Regions from separate parts of the Streptomyces sp. NPDC004732 genome, predicted to be linked through region 2. Evidence: riboswitches for the same ligand, from Rfam matches in the RefSeq annotation. Region 2 holds a riboswitch; each other region holds the start of a gene.
The links. A riboswitch is a leader RNA that binds a small molecule or an ion and turns the genes downstream of it on or off. The one in region 2 is predicted to bind cobalamin.

Region 1: linked by a shared signal. The riboswitch ahead of ABZV77_RS13655 (CoA-acylating methylmalonate-semialdehyde dehydrogenase) and the one ahead of ABZV77_RS32080 (cobalamin biosynthesis protein) in region 2 are both predicted to bind cobalamin.
Region 3: linked by a shared signal. The riboswitch ahead of ABZV77_RS15085 (ribonucleoside triphosphate reductase) and the one ahead of ABZV77_RS32080 (cobalamin biosynthesis protein) in region 2 are both predicted to bind cobalamin.
Region 4: linked by a shared signal. The riboswitch ahead of ABZV77_RS33305 (ABC transporter substrate-binding protein) and the one ahead of ABZV77_RS32080 (cobalamin biosynthesis protein) in region 2 are both predicted to bind cobalamin.

What each region holds. Positions count from the first base shown of each region.
Region 1 covers NZ_JBEXJR010000004.1:307,246-311,106, reverse strand. Annotated here, with positions in the region: gene ABZV77_RS13660 (acyl-CoA dehydrogenase family protein) at 1-928, opposite strand, end outside; gene ABZV77_RS13655 (CoA-acylating methylmalonate-semialdehyde dehydrogenase) at 934-2,433, opposite strand; cobalamin riboswitch at 2,644-2,831, opposite strand; gene ABZV77_RS13650 (hypothetical protein) at 2,908-3,180, opposite strand; gene ABZV77_RS13645 (Clp protease N-terminal domain-containing protein) at 3,386-3,535, opposite strand; gene ABZV77_RS13640 (WYL domain-containing protein) at 3,550-3,861, opposite strand, start outside.
Region 2 covers NZ_JBEXJR010000011.1:339,961-343,821, forward strand. Annotated here, with positions in the region: gene ABZV77_RS32075 (cobyric acid synthase) at 1-982, opposite strand, end outside; gene ABZV77_RS32080 (cobalamin biosynthesis protein) at 979-1,953, opposite strand; cobalamin riboswitch at 2,063-2,196, opposite strand; gene ABZV77_RS32085 (hypothetical protein) at 2,346-2,576, opposite strand; gene ABZV77_RS32090 (inorganic phosphate transporter) at 2,589-3,861, opposite strand, start outside.
Region 3 covers NZ_JBEXJR010000004.1:612,886-616,746, reverse strand. Annotated here, with positions in the region: gene ABZV77_RS15085 (ribonucleoside triphosphate reductase) at 1-1,161, opposite strand, end outside; cobalamin riboswitch at 1,208-1,355, opposite strand; gene ABZV77_RS15080 (class I SAM-dependent methyltransferase) at 1,453-2,115, opposite strand; gene ABZV77_RS15075 (TetR/AcrR family transcriptional regulator) at 2,187-2,834, shown strand; gene ABZV77_RS15070 (hypothetical protein) at 2,831-3,202, shown strand; gene ABZV77_RS15065 (carboxylesterase family protein) at 3,215-3,861, opposite strand, start outside.
Region 4 covers NZ_JBEXJR010000012.1:241,250-245,110, forward strand. Annotated here, with positions in the region: gene ABZV77_RS33300 (iron ABC transporter permease) at 1-446, opposite strand, end outside; gene ABZV77_RS33305 (ABC transporter substrate-binding protein) at 485-1,462, opposite strand; cobalamin riboswitch at 1,506-1,634, opposite strand; gene ABZV77_RS33310 (M67 family metallopeptidase) at 1,631-2,053, opposite strand; gene ABZV77_RS33315 (amino acid permease) at 2,139-3,638, opposite strand.

The DNA.
Region 1 (3,861 bases), on a different contig from region 2:
CCCGGTCGAGCGCGTCGGCGGCCTGGCGCACCAGGGCGCGGGCGGCGGACAGCTCGGTGGCCATGTCGGCGAGCCGGAACCGCAGCGCCTGTGCGTCCAGGAGGGACGCGCCGAACGCCTCACGGTCGGCGAGGTAGGCCACGCTGCGGTGCAGTGCGCTCTGGGCGCCGCCCAGGGAGCAGGCCGCGATGCCGAGCCGTCCGCCGTTGAGGCCGGTCATGGCGATGCGGAAGCCCGCTCCCTCGTCCCCGAGGCGGCGGTCGGCCGGTATGCGCACGCCGTCGAGGAGCACTTGGCGGGTGGGCTGGGCGTTCCAGCCCATCTTCCGTTCGTCGGGGCCGAAGGTGAGGCCGGAGTCGTCCCGTTCGACGACGAACGCGGAGATGCCGCCGGGCCCTTCCTCGCCGGTGCGCGCCATGACGACGTACACGTTCGAGGTGCCCGCTCCGGAGATGAACTGCTTGACGCCGGTCAGGACGTACGCGTCACCGTCGCGTTCGGCGCGGGTCGTCAGGGCCGCGGCGTCCGATCCTGCGCCCGGCTCGGTGAGGCAGTAGCTGCCCAGTGACGCGGCGCTGCACAGGTCCGGCAGCCAGCGGGCGCGCTGGTGCTCGTCGCCGTACCGGTCGATCATCCAGGCGACCATGTTGTGGATGGAGAGGTATCCGGCGATGGAGGGGCAGCCGGTGGCGAGGGCCTCGAAGACGAGGGTCCCGTCGGTGCGACTCAGGCCCGAACCGCCGTGCTCCTCGCGTACGTAGACACCGCCGAGGCCCAGTTCGGCGGCCTTGCGGAGCACGTCCACGGGGAAGTGCTTGTCGCGGTCCCATGCGACGGCGTGCGGTGCGAGGTGTTCCTCGGCGAAGTCGAGCGTCACCTCGGCCAGTGCGAGCTGGTCCTTGGTGAGGGCCGTGGCCATCGTGGTCATCGCCGTCATCCCATCGTCGGGATGGTGAAGTTCGCGCCTTCCCTGGCTCCGGAGGGCCAGCGCGAGGTGACGGTCTTGGTGCGGGTGTAGAAGCGGACGGCGTCGGGGCCGTGCTGGTTCAGGTCGCCGAAGCCGGACCGCTTCCAGCCGCCGAAGGTGTGGTACGCCACCGGGACGGGGATCGGCACGTTGACGCCGACCATGCCCGCGCCGACGCGGCGGGTGAAGTCGCGGGCGGTGTCGCCGTCCCTGGTGAAGATCGCGACGCCGTTGCCGTAGGGGTGTTCGCTGGGCAGGCGCAGGGCTGCCTCGTAGTCCGCGGCGCGGGCCACGCACAGCACCGGGCCGAAGATCTCCTCGCGGTAGATCCGCATGCGCGGCGAGACGCGGTCGAAGAGGGTGGCTCCGGCGAAGAAGCCGTTCTCGTGTCCGGGCAGGGTGAAGTCGCGTCCGTCCACGACGAGTTCGGCGCCTTCGTTGACGCCGATGTCCACGTAGCGGCGGACCCGGTCGAGGGCGTCCCGGCTCACCAGCGGCCCGAAGTCGGCCTCCGGGTCGTCGGACCGTCCGATGCGCAGCTCGGCGACGCGTTCCTTGAGCCGGGTGACAAGCGCGTCGGCGGTCTCCTCGCCGACGGGGACGGCGACCGCGATGGCCATGCAGCGCTCCCCCGCCGAGCCGTACCCGGCGCCGATGAGGGCGTCCACGGCCTGGTCGAGGTCGGCGTCCGGCATCACAATCATGTGGTTCTTGGCGCCGCCGAAGCACTGGGCGCGCTTGCCGTGCGCGGCGGCGGTGGCGTAGATGTGCGCGGCGATCTGGGTGGACCCGACGAAGCCGAGCGCCTGGACGCGCGAGTCCTCCAGGAGGGTGTCCACCGCCTCCTTGCCGCCGTTGACGACGTTCAGGACACCGGGCGGCAGGCCCGCCTCCAGGAACAGCTCGGCGAGCCGGAGCGGCACGGAGGGCGCGCGTTCGGACGGCTTGAGGATGAAGGAGTTGCCGCAGGCCAGCGCAGGGGCCGCCTTCCACAGCGGGATCATCGCGGGGAAGTTGAACGGGGTGATGCCCGCGGTGACGCCGAGCGGTACCCGCAGGGAGTGCACGTCGATGCCGGTGCCTGCGTTGTCGGTGAACTCCCCCTTCTGCAGGTGCGGGATGCCCGCGGCGAACTCCACCACCTCAAGACCGCGTTGCAGGTCGCCGTGGGCGTCGGCGACGGTCTTCCCGTGCTCGCCGGAGAGCGTCCGGGCCAGCGACTCCCGCTCCCCTTCGACGAGTTGCAGGAACCGCAGCATCACGCGGGCGCGCCGCTGCGGATTCCACTCGCCCCATTCGCGCTGGGCGGACTCGGCATCGGCGATCGCCGCGGTCGTTTCCGCCCGCCCGGCGAGCGGCACCTGGGCTTGTACGGAGCCGGAGTTGGGGTCGTACACGTCGGCGAAGAGCCCCGACGTCCCGGGGACGTGCTTGCCGCCGATGAAATGTGTCAGTTCACGGACCATGAGAGCCTGCTCTCGTCAGGTGAGTCCGGGGATGGCACGGCAGGCCGACGGCGCCACCGGGTGAGGTGGGCGGGCGGTTCTGTCGTGGGACGCGAAGGCCTAAGAGCCGTCGTGGAGTCGAGCGCCGGCCGGGGCCGTCGCTCGCTTCGCCGGTTCACCTGGGTCGTGGGTACGGACCGGTGCCATGCGTGTCTGCTCCATCCTCGTGGACAACACGGAACACCCCACGGCCGGTATCCTGACTCCCGGATCAGCGCGCGCTCTCCCGCCTTCCCGACGGAACTTCTCCGTCAGTGGCGTATCGCTCGGCGAGAACGCACTCCCCGGTCACAGTGGCGGGACCGCGCCGGATTCACACCGGCTTCCCTGCACCGCGGGCTATGGTCACGAAGATATAGTTGGACGTCCTAGTAAGTCCACCCCCACCTTTCGGCGACGGCGGCGGTTTCGTCGCGAAGGCGGCCTGCGCGACGCTCACTGACCGCCCTTCAGCTTGATGATCTTCCCGTTCTCGTCGAGCGTGTGATCGCTCCAGTACGTGTCCCACTTGTCCCCGACGTGCTCGGGGACCTTCCCCTCCGGGTAGCGGGCATAGCCCTTCGGCGGCTCTTCCCCGTCGGGCTGGCATGCGGACCCGCTGCTGCCCACCCGCAGAACGGGATACTCGCCGCCACCGCAGGTCGCGTCCTCCATGGAACAGCCGGTCAGCGCCGCGGCCGCCGCCGCTCCCGCCAGCGCGAGCCCCACGAGGGATCGCGCCGACCGGCCACCGGAGACGCGGGACGCCGGGCGAACTCGGATGCTGCTGAGCACAGTTCTTTCCTCTCATCGACCTGTGCGTCCAGCTTGCGCGAGCGGTGGGGTGCGGATCATGAGTACGAGTACTCAGACGGCCTGTGCGCCCTACTTGATCACACCCGTCGACCACTGCTCGTCGTTTACTGCTCGCCGTTTACTGCTCGTCGTCTGCGGTGAGCCGTTCGGTGATCGCCGTCGTGACCGTCTCGTACAACTCGGCGGACGTGAAGCCGAGACTGCGCAGGAGGTGCTCGGTCCCGATGGAGTCGTGCTTCTGCGTCCTGGCGGCCTCCTGGGCCAGCACGATCCCGTGCCGGTTCAGCTCGGTCCATAGAGTGCGGCGATCTCGGCGGCGCGGTCGTGCAGGGAGGTGCGCAGCCACTGCGGGGCCAGGACTTCCGCGAGCGTGGAGAGCTGCCAGAGGGCCCAGGTGGCGTGCCGGGCATCCTGGAAGACCACGCTCAGCCGCAACCAGCCGTCCGCGTCGGCTCCCCTGTCTGCTTCGGCTCCCCTATGTGCCTCGGCTTCTTCGTCTCCTTCGTCGAAGACCGCCAGCGCGGTGCCCACCAGGTCCTTCCGTCCCGCCGGGTCCACCCGTACCCGCACGGTGACTTGGTCGCCGCCGCCGTT
Region 2 (3,861 bases):
CTAGGGCGTCCGCGAGGCCGCGCTCGCGCAGCCACTGCAGGGCGCGCACGGTGCCGCGGGTGCCCGGCACCACGACCAGGTCGGCGTCGACGAGTTCCTCGGCGCGGTCCACGAACCGCACGACGACGCCGGGCTCCGCGGCCAGCGCGTCCACGTCCGTGAAGTTGGACATCAGCGGCACGGCGCAGACGGCGACCCGCAGCACGTCCTCGCCGACCGGCGGGGCCACCACGGACTCCCGGACGGCGCCCCGCAGGGACACCCGCAGGCCGTCCTCCTCGTCGATGCCGAGCCCGTGCTGGAACGGCAGCACGCCGTACGTGCGCCGCCCGGTGAGGTCGAGCAGCATGTCGAGGCCGGGTTCGAGGAGGGAGACGTCGCCGCGGAACTTGTTGACCAGGTATCCGGCGACCAGCTCCTGGTCCTCGGCGCTGAGCAGCGCCGTCGTCCCGAAGAACGACGCGAACACCCCGCCCCTGTCGATGTCCCCGACCACCAGGACGGGAAAGCGGGCGGCGCGCGCTATGCCCATGTTCACGATGTCGGTGCGCCGCAGGTTGATCTCGGCGGGGCTGCCTGCGCCCTCGCAGATCACGGCGTCGTAGGTGGACCGGAGCTCCTCCAGGCAACCCACGACGGTGTCGAGCAGCGCCGCCTGGCGCCCCCCGTGGTAGCCGCGCGCGCTCATCTCGCCGACCGGTTTGCCCATCAGGACGACCTGGCTGGAGCGGTCGCCGCCCGGCTTGAGCAGCACGGGGTTCATCAGCGCGGTCGGCTCGACGCGGGCGGCCTGCGCCTGCATGGCCTGCGCCCGCCCGATCTCGGCGCCTTCGCGGGTGACGAAGGAGTTGAGGGACATGTTCTGCGCCTTGAAGGGCGCGACGGAGACACCCTTGCGGGTCAGCCACCGGCAGATGCCCGCGGTGACGACGCTCTTCCCGGCGTCCGAGGTGGTTCCGGCGACGAGCAGTCCACCGCTCACGAGGCTCTCCCTGGCTTACTGGATCTGCTGGACCTGCCGGACGTCAGCCGGGCGGCGGCCGCGACGCCGAGGGCCAGCAGGCCCACGCGCCGGGAGAGCTTCACCGCCCGCTCGATGTCCGCCACGCGCACGTCGTGCCCGTCCGCGTTGAGCACGGGCCGGTGCTCGACCCGTCCCGCGTACGAGAGGGTCCCCCCGAGGCGTACGCCCAAAGCCCCCGCGAAGGCGGCCTCGACGGGCCCCGCGTTGGGACTCGGGTGTTTCGCGGCATCGGAACGCCATGCCCGCACCGCCCCCGAGGGCGAGTCCCCAGCGAGCACGGCCAGCGCGGCGGTGAGCCGCGCGCCGGGCCAGCCGAAGACGTCGTCGAGCCGCGCCGAGGCCCATCCGTAGCGCCGGTAGCGCGCGGACTTGTGCCCGACCATCGCGTCGAGGGTGTTCACGGCACGGAAGGCGACGAGTCCCGGCACCCCGCCGACGGCGCCCCACACGAGCGCTCCCACCACGGCGTCTGAGGTGTTCTCCGCGACGGACTCCACGACGGCCCGCGCGATGCCGTCGGCGTCCAGCGCCTGCGGGTCCCGCCCGCACAGATGGGGCAGCCGCTCCCTGGCGACCTCGATGTCACCGGCCTCCAGCGCCCCGCCGACGGCCCGCGCCTCGCGTCCGAGCGAGGTCCCGCCGAGCACGGCCCAGGTCGCGGCGGCGGTCAGCGCCACGGATCCGGCACGCTTCGCGCTTGAGCGGCGTACGAGAGCGGAAGTGAGCGCGGCGGCACCCGCCGCGCCCCCGGCGCAGACCAGGGTGTGCAGCGCGCCCCACCCGCGGTGGTCCCGCCACAGCACCCGCTCGACGGCGCCCGCCGCCCGCCCGAACGCGGCGACCGGGTGGCCCCTGCGGGGATCGCCGAGCAGCAGGTCACCGAGGAATCCGGCGGCGGCGCCGTACGCGAAGTCGCGATCGGCACTCATGGGCTCAGCCCGCCGTCGCGCTGAGGAGAGGACTCGTACTCAGGGAGGGAACCGGCACCGGGCGGCCGCGCATGGCGATATGTCCTCACTCAGGGTGTCCGCGCCCTGGTTCGACGTGATCGGTGGCGAGAGTTCCTGGCTCACGGGGAGGGTTCTCCCCGGTGACAGTGGCGGGACCGCGCCGGATTCGCACCGGCTTCCTCTTCTGCCGCCGTAGTTGGCCCCGGCAGTCCACCACGGTCCCCGAACGCCCGTCAACTCGCCGTTGACCTGCGGCGGGAGAGTGTGTTGGGGCCCACACGGGGGTCCCGACACACGAGTGGGGCGCGGAGCGTTTCGTACGCTCCGCGCCCCATCCGGGAACGCCGTTGCCGACCGGGGGTCGGCTGCCGTCAGGCGACGATCAGATAGATCCCGTACGCCACGGCCGCCGCGCACAGCGCGAAGCAGGCGTACGCGCCGGTGCGCGCCATCGTCGCCGGGCGCCCCCCAGCCGTAGCGGTGGCCGCCTTGTCCTGCTGGGAGAGGCCGACGATGCCGAGCGTGAACAGGCCCACCAGGGCCACCGTCACCGCGAGGCTGACTCCGAAGACGGAGCCGAGAGCTGCCCAGTCGATGCTCATGCTGATCTGTCCTTACACCGTCGCGGGCCGGGCGGGGTCCGCCATGGCGCCGGTCGTGGTTGTGGTCGGGGCCGTGACTCCGGCCTTGACGGACTCGTCCGCGACGGTCGAGGCGGCCAGGGTGCCCGTGGGGGGCGGCGTGACGGCGGCGATCGCAGTGGTCACGACGCCCGCGGGCTCGGCGCCCGTGGTCTCGTCGGCCGGGCGGATCTCGTCGTCGGTGACGTTGGTGTGGTCGATGGCGTTGCGCCGCGAGAGCACCCAGATCACGGCCGAGCCGCCGACGAGCAGCGCGGCGGTGACCGCGATGCCCCAGGGGCCTTGCTTGGTGAGGAACTCGGCGCCCGCGCCGACCAGACCGGCGGCCGGCAGGGTCAGGCCCCACGCGACGAACATCCGGGTCGCGGTCGACCAGCGGACGACGCCGCCCTTGCGGCCGAGGCCCGCGCCCATCACGGCGCCGGAGCAGACCTGGGTGGTGGAGAGCGAGAAGCCGATGTGCGAGGAGGCGAGGATCGCCGTCGCGGCGCTGGTCTGGGCGGCGAAGCCCTGCTGCGGCGCGAGGTCGGTCAGGCCCTTGCCCATCGTGCGGATGATGCGCCAGCCGCCGAGGTAGGTACCGAGCGCGATGGCGATACCGGCCGAGACGATGACCCACATCGGGGGGTTGGCACCGGGGTTCAGGACGCCGCCCGTGATGAGGGCGAGCGTGATGATGCCCATGGTCTTCTGCGCGTCGTTCGTGCCGTGCGCCAGCGAGACGAGACCGGCGGAGGCGATCTGACCCGCGCGGTAGCCCTTGGCGGTGGACTTCTGGTCCGTGTTGCGGCCGATGCGGTACGTCAGGCGCGTGGCCAGCGTCGCGGCGATGCCCGCCACGAGCGGGGCCGCGACGGCCGGGATCAGGATCTTGGTGACGACGGTGCCGCCGTTGATCGACGACCAGCCCATCGACATGACCGCGGCGCCGATGAGGCCGCCGAAGAGCGCGTGGGAGGAACTGGAGGGCAGGCCCACCAGCCAGGTCAGGAGATTCCAGAGAATCGCGCCGACGAGCGCGGCAAAGATGACCTCTGTCTTGAGGCCGTCCTCATTGACGATGCCGCCGGAGATCGTCTTGGCGACTTCCACCGAGAGGAAGGCACCGACGAGGTTCAGCACGGCGGACATGGCCACCGCCGTCTTGGGCTTCAGAGCGCCGGTCGAGATGGTCGTCGCCATCGCGTTGGCAGTGTCGTGGAAACCGTTCGTGAAATCGAACACGAGAGCGGTAACGATCACGATC
Region 3 (3,861 bases), on a different contig from region 2:
GATCATTTCGTTGATCCCGTTCACGCCGATCGTCGAGAAGTGGTTGCGCAGGGTTCCGAGGTAGCGCTTGGTGTACGGGTAGAGGCCGCCGTCGATCAGGTCCTGGACGGTGACGCGCTTGATCTCCAGGCTGTCCCTGGCGAGCCCGAGCAGCCGGTCGAGGGCGCGGAAGAGGCCGCGCTCGTCGTCGGCGTGCAGGTGGCCGAGCCGGGCGCAGTTGAGGGTGACGACGCCCAGCGAGCCGGTCTGCTCGGCGCTGCCGAACAATCCGTTGCCGCGCTTGAGCAGTTCGGTGAGGTCCAGCTGGAGGCGGCAGCACATCGAGCGGATCTGGTGCGGTGCGAGATCGGAGTTGATGAAGTTCTGGAAGTACGGCAGCCCGTACTTCGCGGTCATGGCGAACAGCCGCTCGGCGTTCTCGCTCTCCCAGGGGAAGTCGGCGGTGATGTTGTAGGTGGGGATGGGGAAGGTGAACACCCGCCCCGTCGCGTCCCCGGCCGTCATCACGTCGATGTACGCGCGGTTGATCAGGTCCATCTCGGCCTGGAGCTCCCCGTACGTGAAGTCCGCCTCCCGCCCGCCGATGACCGGCACCTGGTCCCGCAGGTCCGGCGGGCACGTCCAGTCGAAGGTGAGGTTGGTGAACGGCGTCTGGGTGCCCCAGCGGGACGGGACGTTGAGGTTGTGCACCAGCTCCTGCACGTGTTGGTGGACCTCCGCGTACGACAGGGAGTCCTGGCGTACGAAAGGGGCCATGTAGGTGTCGAAGGAGCTGAACGCCTGGGCGCCCGCCCATTCGTTCTGCAGGGTGCCGAGGAAGTTGACGATCTGGCCGACGGCGGAGGAGAAGTGCCGGGGCGGCGCGGAGTCGACCCGCCCCGGCACTCCGTTGAAGCCCTCGGTCAGCAGGGTGCGCAGCGACCAGCCCGCGCAGTAGCCGGACAGCATGTCCAGGTCGTGGATGTGGAGGTCGCCCTCCCGGTGCGCGCGGCCCACCGCCTCGGGATACACCTGGTCGAGCCAGTAGTTGGCGACGACCTTCCCTGCGGTGTTGAGGATCAGTCCGCCCAGCGAATAGCCCTGGTTCGCGTTGGCGTTCACCCGCCAGTCGCTGCGGTCGAGATATTCGGTCACCGAGTCCACGGCGTCGATCTGCGTCACGTCGGCCCTCCCACGAGGCAGTACGGAAAGGAGTCCCGCCGCGCCGATGTGCGCGGGGGCGGTCGGCAGGTATCGGGCTCGGGCCGCTGTGCGGCCGCTCACCGTTGCGGGGCAGCCCCGGAATCGCACCGGGTTCCCAGTTGCCTCGGCGGACGCCCGTGAGCGCCCGCCGAACCGACTGCCGAAACACTACATCTGGTGTCATGGGCGACATGCCGGGCACAACATCTTGGGTGACGTTCGGCCCTGAGGCAGTGACTTTGGGCCCACGGCTCTGGGCCCGCCCCGCCCCTAGAGGCGGCAGCTGATCTCCATCCCGTCCTCCACGGGGAATGTGACGCTCTGGTAGCCGTTCCGGGAGTCGCGGACGTAGTCGAGGTAGGGCGCGAGGTCCGCCAGGTCGACGTCGTCGGCGATGACGAGGGTGCCGGGCGCGAGGCGTGGTTCGAGGAGTCGCAGGACGGGCAGGCACAGGTCCTTCCAGCCGTCGAGGAGGACGAAGTCCGCGGAGCCGTCGACTGCGGCGAGGGTCTCGCGGGCGTCCCCTTCGAGGACGGTGATCAGGTCGTCGAGGCCCGTCTCGGTGAACGTCCGGCGGGCGGCCGCGGCCTTGGCGGCACTCAGTTCCGTACTGATCACCCGCCCCGTCCCGTTGTCGCGCACCGCTGCGGCGAGATGGAGCGTCGAGATGCCGAAGGACGTGCCGAACTCGACGACGGTGGCGGGACGGGTGGCCCTGATCAGGTTGTAGAGGAGGCGGCCGCCCTGAGCGGAAATCGGCATGTACACCTCCGCCTTGGCGTCGGCCTGCTCCTGCGGGCCGAGGGGCGCGGAACCCTGGGGCCACGCCGCCCGGATCCGCCTGCTGGTCTCCTCGTCCCGCTCGGCGTGCCGGAACATCCGGTCGAGGGCGGAGACGACGCGGGGATCTTCGAGGGTGTTGGTGGGTGTCATGGAGCCTAGGCTAGACGCACCGTTGCGTAGCGCCTAGAGGTTCTGGCCTACTCTGACCCCAGGAGGCAGACATGGGACGAGGAAGTACGGCCGCCGCGGCGGCCGGGCCGGAACCGGCGGCACGCCACCACGGCAACAGGCACGGCCGCAGCGAACAGGCCCGGCAGGCAGTGCTTGAGGCGGCCGACGACCTCTTGGTCGAGAAGGGCTTCACCGGCGTCACCATCGAGGGCATCGCCGCCCGGGCGGGTGTCGCCAAGCAGACCGTCTACCGCTGGTGGAAGACCAAGACCGACGTCCTCCTGGACGCCTTCCTCCAGGACGCGGCCGAGGCCCTGGTCCCGCCGGACCACGGCGACCTGGCCCCGGACCTCCGCGCCCACCTGCGCCAACTGGCCCTGTTCCTCACCCGGTCCGACGCGGGCGCCGTCTTCAAGGCCCTCATCGGGCACGCCCAGCACGATCCCGCGTTCGCCGCCGCCCTGCGGTCCGGGTACCTCGACGAACAGCGCCGACGCGACCGGCTCCCGCTGGAACGCGCGGTGGAACGCGGCCAGCTCGCCGCCGGGCTCGACATGGCTGCGGAGATCGACCAGCTCGTGGGGCCGGTCTACCACCGTGTCCTGGTGACGGCGGAACCCGTCGACCAGGCTTTCACCGACCGCCTCGTCGAGGCGTTCCTGCACCGCGCGGACGCAGGGGAGATGGGGAGCAGATGACTCTGAAGGAAGGCCAGCGGGTGGTCCTTGCGGAGGACACCCGGCTGAGCGATTCGGCCGAGGTGGCGGGCGTCGTCGTCGGGTTCCTGTCCCTGGCGGCGGGCACCGGCGGGACCGTCGAGCAGGTGGTCGGCCACCAGGACGAGAGCGACGACGTGCGCGAGTACGAGCGGCTCAAGTCGCTGCTCGACTCCTTCGGGCGCGAGATGCCCACGGAGAGCAGGAGGCAGCTCGAAGAGAAGGTCGGCTCCCTGGAACCCGCGTGGACCGCCTTCCAGGAACGGGGGCCGCGCGTGAGCGTGCGGGTCCGCTTCGACAACGGATTCATCCTCGACGGGGCCCACGAGGACGTCTTCGTCCCTGCCTGAGGGCGCGTCGGGTCAGCTCCAGGCCTGGCGTTCCTGGCCGTGCGGGTCGTCGATCTGCTGCCACTCCGCGTCGATGCGCATCGTGGCCCTGCGCTCGGTGTCGTACGGATCCCAGCCGGGGTCGCCGGTAGTGGCGAACCGGATCCAGGTCTGGTGCATGCGGTCCGCGAGATCCGCCGGGGGCTTGTCCGGGCCGAGCAGGGCGGCGGGGCCGTGCAGTTGCGGCAGATGCGTGAGATCGAAGACGAAGGGCAGCTCGACCGCGTGCGTGGCGCCGAGTTCTCCGTCCAGGGCGTGCGAACGCCAGGCGAACTCGTAGGCGAAGGTCGCGGAGCCGGGGTGGGCGGCGTGGGCGGCGGCCAGGGCGCGGGTGCCCGCGCCGAACAGCGCGTCGCCCATGACGGCGGAGCGCAGTTCGCCGAACGACGCCTCGGGACGTGTCCTGCGGTACGTCTCCACGAGCCGCGTCGGGTTCGGGTGCGAGCGCGCCGCCGTGTCGTCCAGGTCCTTGGCCGTGGAGGTGGCGTATTTGTCCACGGGGACCAGGTAGAGGCGGCCCTCTTCGGTGTTGGTGCCGATGAGCAGGTCGACGTCGGAGCCGTGTCCGGTGGCGACGGCTTCGGCGGGCTGGATGTCCAGGACGAGGCTGAAGAGGCTGA
Region 4 (3,861 bases), on a different contig from region 2:
AGGACCAGTGAGATCAGGGCGCCCGCGAAGGAGGCGGCCGGGATGGTGACGCTGGTCGACAGGGCGGCGCCGAGGCCGAAGACGGAGCCGAGCACGATCGCGCTGACCGCGCCGACGGAGGCGCCCGAGGAGACGCCGAGCAGGAAGGGGTCGGCGAGGGGGTTGCGGACGAGGGCCTGGAGGACGGTGCCGATGACGGCGAGTCCTGCGCCGACGGTGGCGCCGAGGATGACTCTCGGGAGTCGCACGTCCAGGACGATGGTGCGGAACGGGGAGGGGTCCGCCCTTCCCGTCAGGATCTCGACGACCTGGGCCGTCGGGATCCTGACGGAGCCCAGGGCGAGCCCGGCGAGCGTCGCGGCGGCGAGGGCGACGGTGAGCACCGTCAGGACGGCGAGGCGCCGCCCCCCTGAGCTCCGCCGATCGCCCTTCGGGCTCGTCCTCAAACGCCGGACGGGCTGGATCTCCCGCACTCTCTGCGCGCTCACAGCTGCGCCGCCAGCTTCCTCACCGCCTCGGGTGCTCGTACTCCGGTGACCATGTCCGAGAGCGGCAGCACCGCGAAGCTCTTGTTCTTGACGGCGGGGACGTCCTGGAGGGCCGGGTCGTCGAGGAGGCGCTTCTTCTTCTGGGCGACGGTCGTGGCGCCGTAGTCGAGGATCAGGATCGTCTCGGGCCTGTTCTTCACGACGGACTCCCAGGACGCGTCGCTGAAGGACTTGTCCACGTCGGCGAAGACGTTGCGGCCGCCCGCCCGCTTGATGATGTCGTTGCCGATGCCGCGGCCGCCCGCGGTGAACGCGGTCTTGTCGCCGCTGTCGTAGACGAAGACGGAGCGGGGCTTCTTGCCCTTCGACTTCTCGGCGGTGGCGGCGAGTTCGCGCTGTGCGCCGCTCACCCACTTGTCCGCGCGGGCCCGCACCCCGAAGGTGGAGCCGACCTCGCGGACCTCGCGGTAGACGTCATCCATGGAGACGGGCCGCTTCGCGCAGCCCTCGACGTTGAGGCGGCTCTCGATGCCGGACTTGGCGAGCGCGGAGCGGCTGCGGCCGTCGCCCGCGAGGAAGGCGCTCGCGTATCCGCCGTACACGTAGTCGGGGTTGGCGGCGAGCAGCTTCTCGTAGGAGGGGTACTCCTTGGCGACGACGGGGATGGAGTCGTACGCCTTCTCATACTGCGGCAGGACCTTGTCGTCGAGGTACGCCGTGCCCGCGAGGTGGTCCTTGAGGCCGAGTTCCAGCATCACTTCGGTGGCGTGCTGGTTCATGGTGACGGCGCGCTTCGGGGGTGCGTCGTACGTCGTCTTCACACCGCAGTTGGTGACGGTGTACGGAAATCCGGCGGCCTTGGCCGCGGTCTTCCCGTCACCGCCCGCATCGCCCGAGTCAGACGAGGAGCACGCGGCGAGCGGGACGAGCAGTGCGGCCGCGGCGAGCGCGCGTATGCCGGTGTGGCGGGACATGGCTGAACTGCCTCCTCCAGGGGATTTCCGCGTCCCCTGCGTTGCATGGAGGAGGACGGCAGGTCAGTTCCTGACTCCCCCGCCCCGGCTTCGGAGTGGGGTCACAGTGGCGGGACCGTGCCGGTTTCGCACCGGCTTCCTGGCTCCTGCCGCCCTCTTGAGTAAAGCTCAGTATGCCTCGACGACCTTTACTTCTTCCTCGGCGACCTCGCCGTCCACGATCCGGTAGGAGCGGAACTGGAAGGGGCCCGCGTCGTCGGTGTCCGCCGTGGAGACCAGGACGTAGTGCGCGCCGGGCTCGTTGGCGTAGGTGATGTCGGTGCGCGAGGGGTACGCCTCGGTGGCGGTGTGCGAGTGGTAGACGATCACCGGCTCCTCGTCGCGGTCGTCCATCTCGCGGTAGAGCTTGAGCAGGTCACCCGAGTCGAACTCGTAGAACGTGGGCGAGCGGGCGGCGTTCAGCATCGGGATGAACCGCTCGGGACGTCCGGTGCCCTCCGGGCCCGCGACCACGCCGCACGCCTCGTCGGGGTGGTCCTGGCGCGCGTGCGCGACGATCTGGTCGTGGAGGGCCTGGGTGATGGTCAGCATGGCAGCCAGGATAAGCAGAGGGGCCCGCGCGTACCGAAGTGTGGTACGCGCGGGCCCGAATGCTGGACAGTGGCCTTGGGGAGCCTCAGTCCTTGGAGAGGGAGTCGTCCGAGGAGACCCCGCCGGAGACGCCGATCTTGCGCTTGTCGAAGGCCGCGGCCTCCGGGTTGCGGCTCTTGAGGATCAGGTAGGAGACCGTCAGGATCGCGGCCCAGACCGGAGCGGCGTACAGCGAGATCCGCGCGTCCTTGTCGACGCCCATCATCACGATGACCATGCCGATGAAGAGCAGGGCGAACCAGCTGGTGTACGGGGCGCCCGGGGCCCGGAAGGTGGACTGCGGCAGCTCGCCGCGGTCGGCCTTGCGGCGGTAGCGGATCTGGCAGGCCAGGATCATGATCCAGGCCCACATGCCGGAGATGGTCGCGAAGGAGACGACGTAGTTGAACGCCTCGCCCGGCCACTGGTAGTTGATCCAGACGCCGACCAGCATGAACGCGGCGGAGGCCGTGGTGCCGATCAGCGGCAGGCCGTTCTTCGTGAGCTTGGTGAAGAACTTGGGGCCCTGGCCGTTCATCGCCAGGTCGCGCAGCATGCGTCCGGTGGAGTACATGCCGGAGTTGCAGGAGGAGAGCGCGGCGGTGAGGACCACGAAGTTCACGATCGCGGCGCCGACGCCGAGACCCATCTCCTCGAAGGCCGCGACGAACGGCGAGACGCCGGGCTTGAAGGAGGTCCACGGGACGACCGACAGGATCATGATGAGCGCGCCGACGTAGAAGACGGCGATGCGCCACGGCACGGTGTTGATGGCCTTGGGCAGGACGGTCTTCGGGTCCTTGGACTCGCCCGCGGTGACGCCGACCAGCTCGACGGCGAGGAAGGCGAACATCACGATCTGCAGGGTCATCAGCGTGGAGCCGATGCCGTTGGGGAAGAAACCGCCCTGGTTCCACAGGTGGGCCACGGTGGCGGTGTCACCGGCGTCGGAGAAGCCGATGGTGAGGATGCCGACGCAGATCAGGATCATGCCGATGATGGCGGTGACCTTGACCATCGAGAACCAGAACTCGAGCTCACCGAAGAGCTTCACGGAGATGAGGTTCGCGCCGTACAGGATGACGGTGAAGACCAGCGCGTAGGCCCATTGCGGGAATGAGTCGTGGGTCCAGTACTGCATGTACTGGGCGGCCGCGGTCACTTCGGTGATGCCGGTGACGACCCAGAAGAGCCAGTACGTCCAGCCGGTCACGAATCCGAAGAACGGGCCCATGAACTCGCGTGCGTACTCCGAGAAGGAGCCGGACACGGGCCGGTACATGAGGAGCTCGCCGAGCGCCCGCATGATGAAGAAGATGACGAGGCCCGCGATGGCGTACGCCAGGATGAGGCTCGGTCCGGCCTTGTGGATGGCCTTGCCCGCGCCGAGGAACAGGCCGGTGCCGATGGCACCGCCGATCGCGATCATCTGGATCTGCCGGGCTCCGAGCCCGCGCTGGTATCCCTCGCCCTCGCCGGACGAGCCGTGCACGACCCCATTGCCGTCGTGCCCGTCGTGGTGCTCTTCGACCTGCACTGAGGTCATGGTGACGCCTTTCTCCATGCTGATCCGCGCCCGCACATCTGCGTTGTGGCTGCGGATCAGGTCCTGATCCCCCCGGATATGGATGGAGTGCTACCGGCGGTCTGCCGGCTGAAGCGCCCTCGGCGACATGGGTGGCGTCGCCGAGCGGTCGTGAAGATTTATCACGGTGGCAACAGTGAGGGAATGAGCCACTTGTGGTGCACACCACAAGGAGAAGCGGACA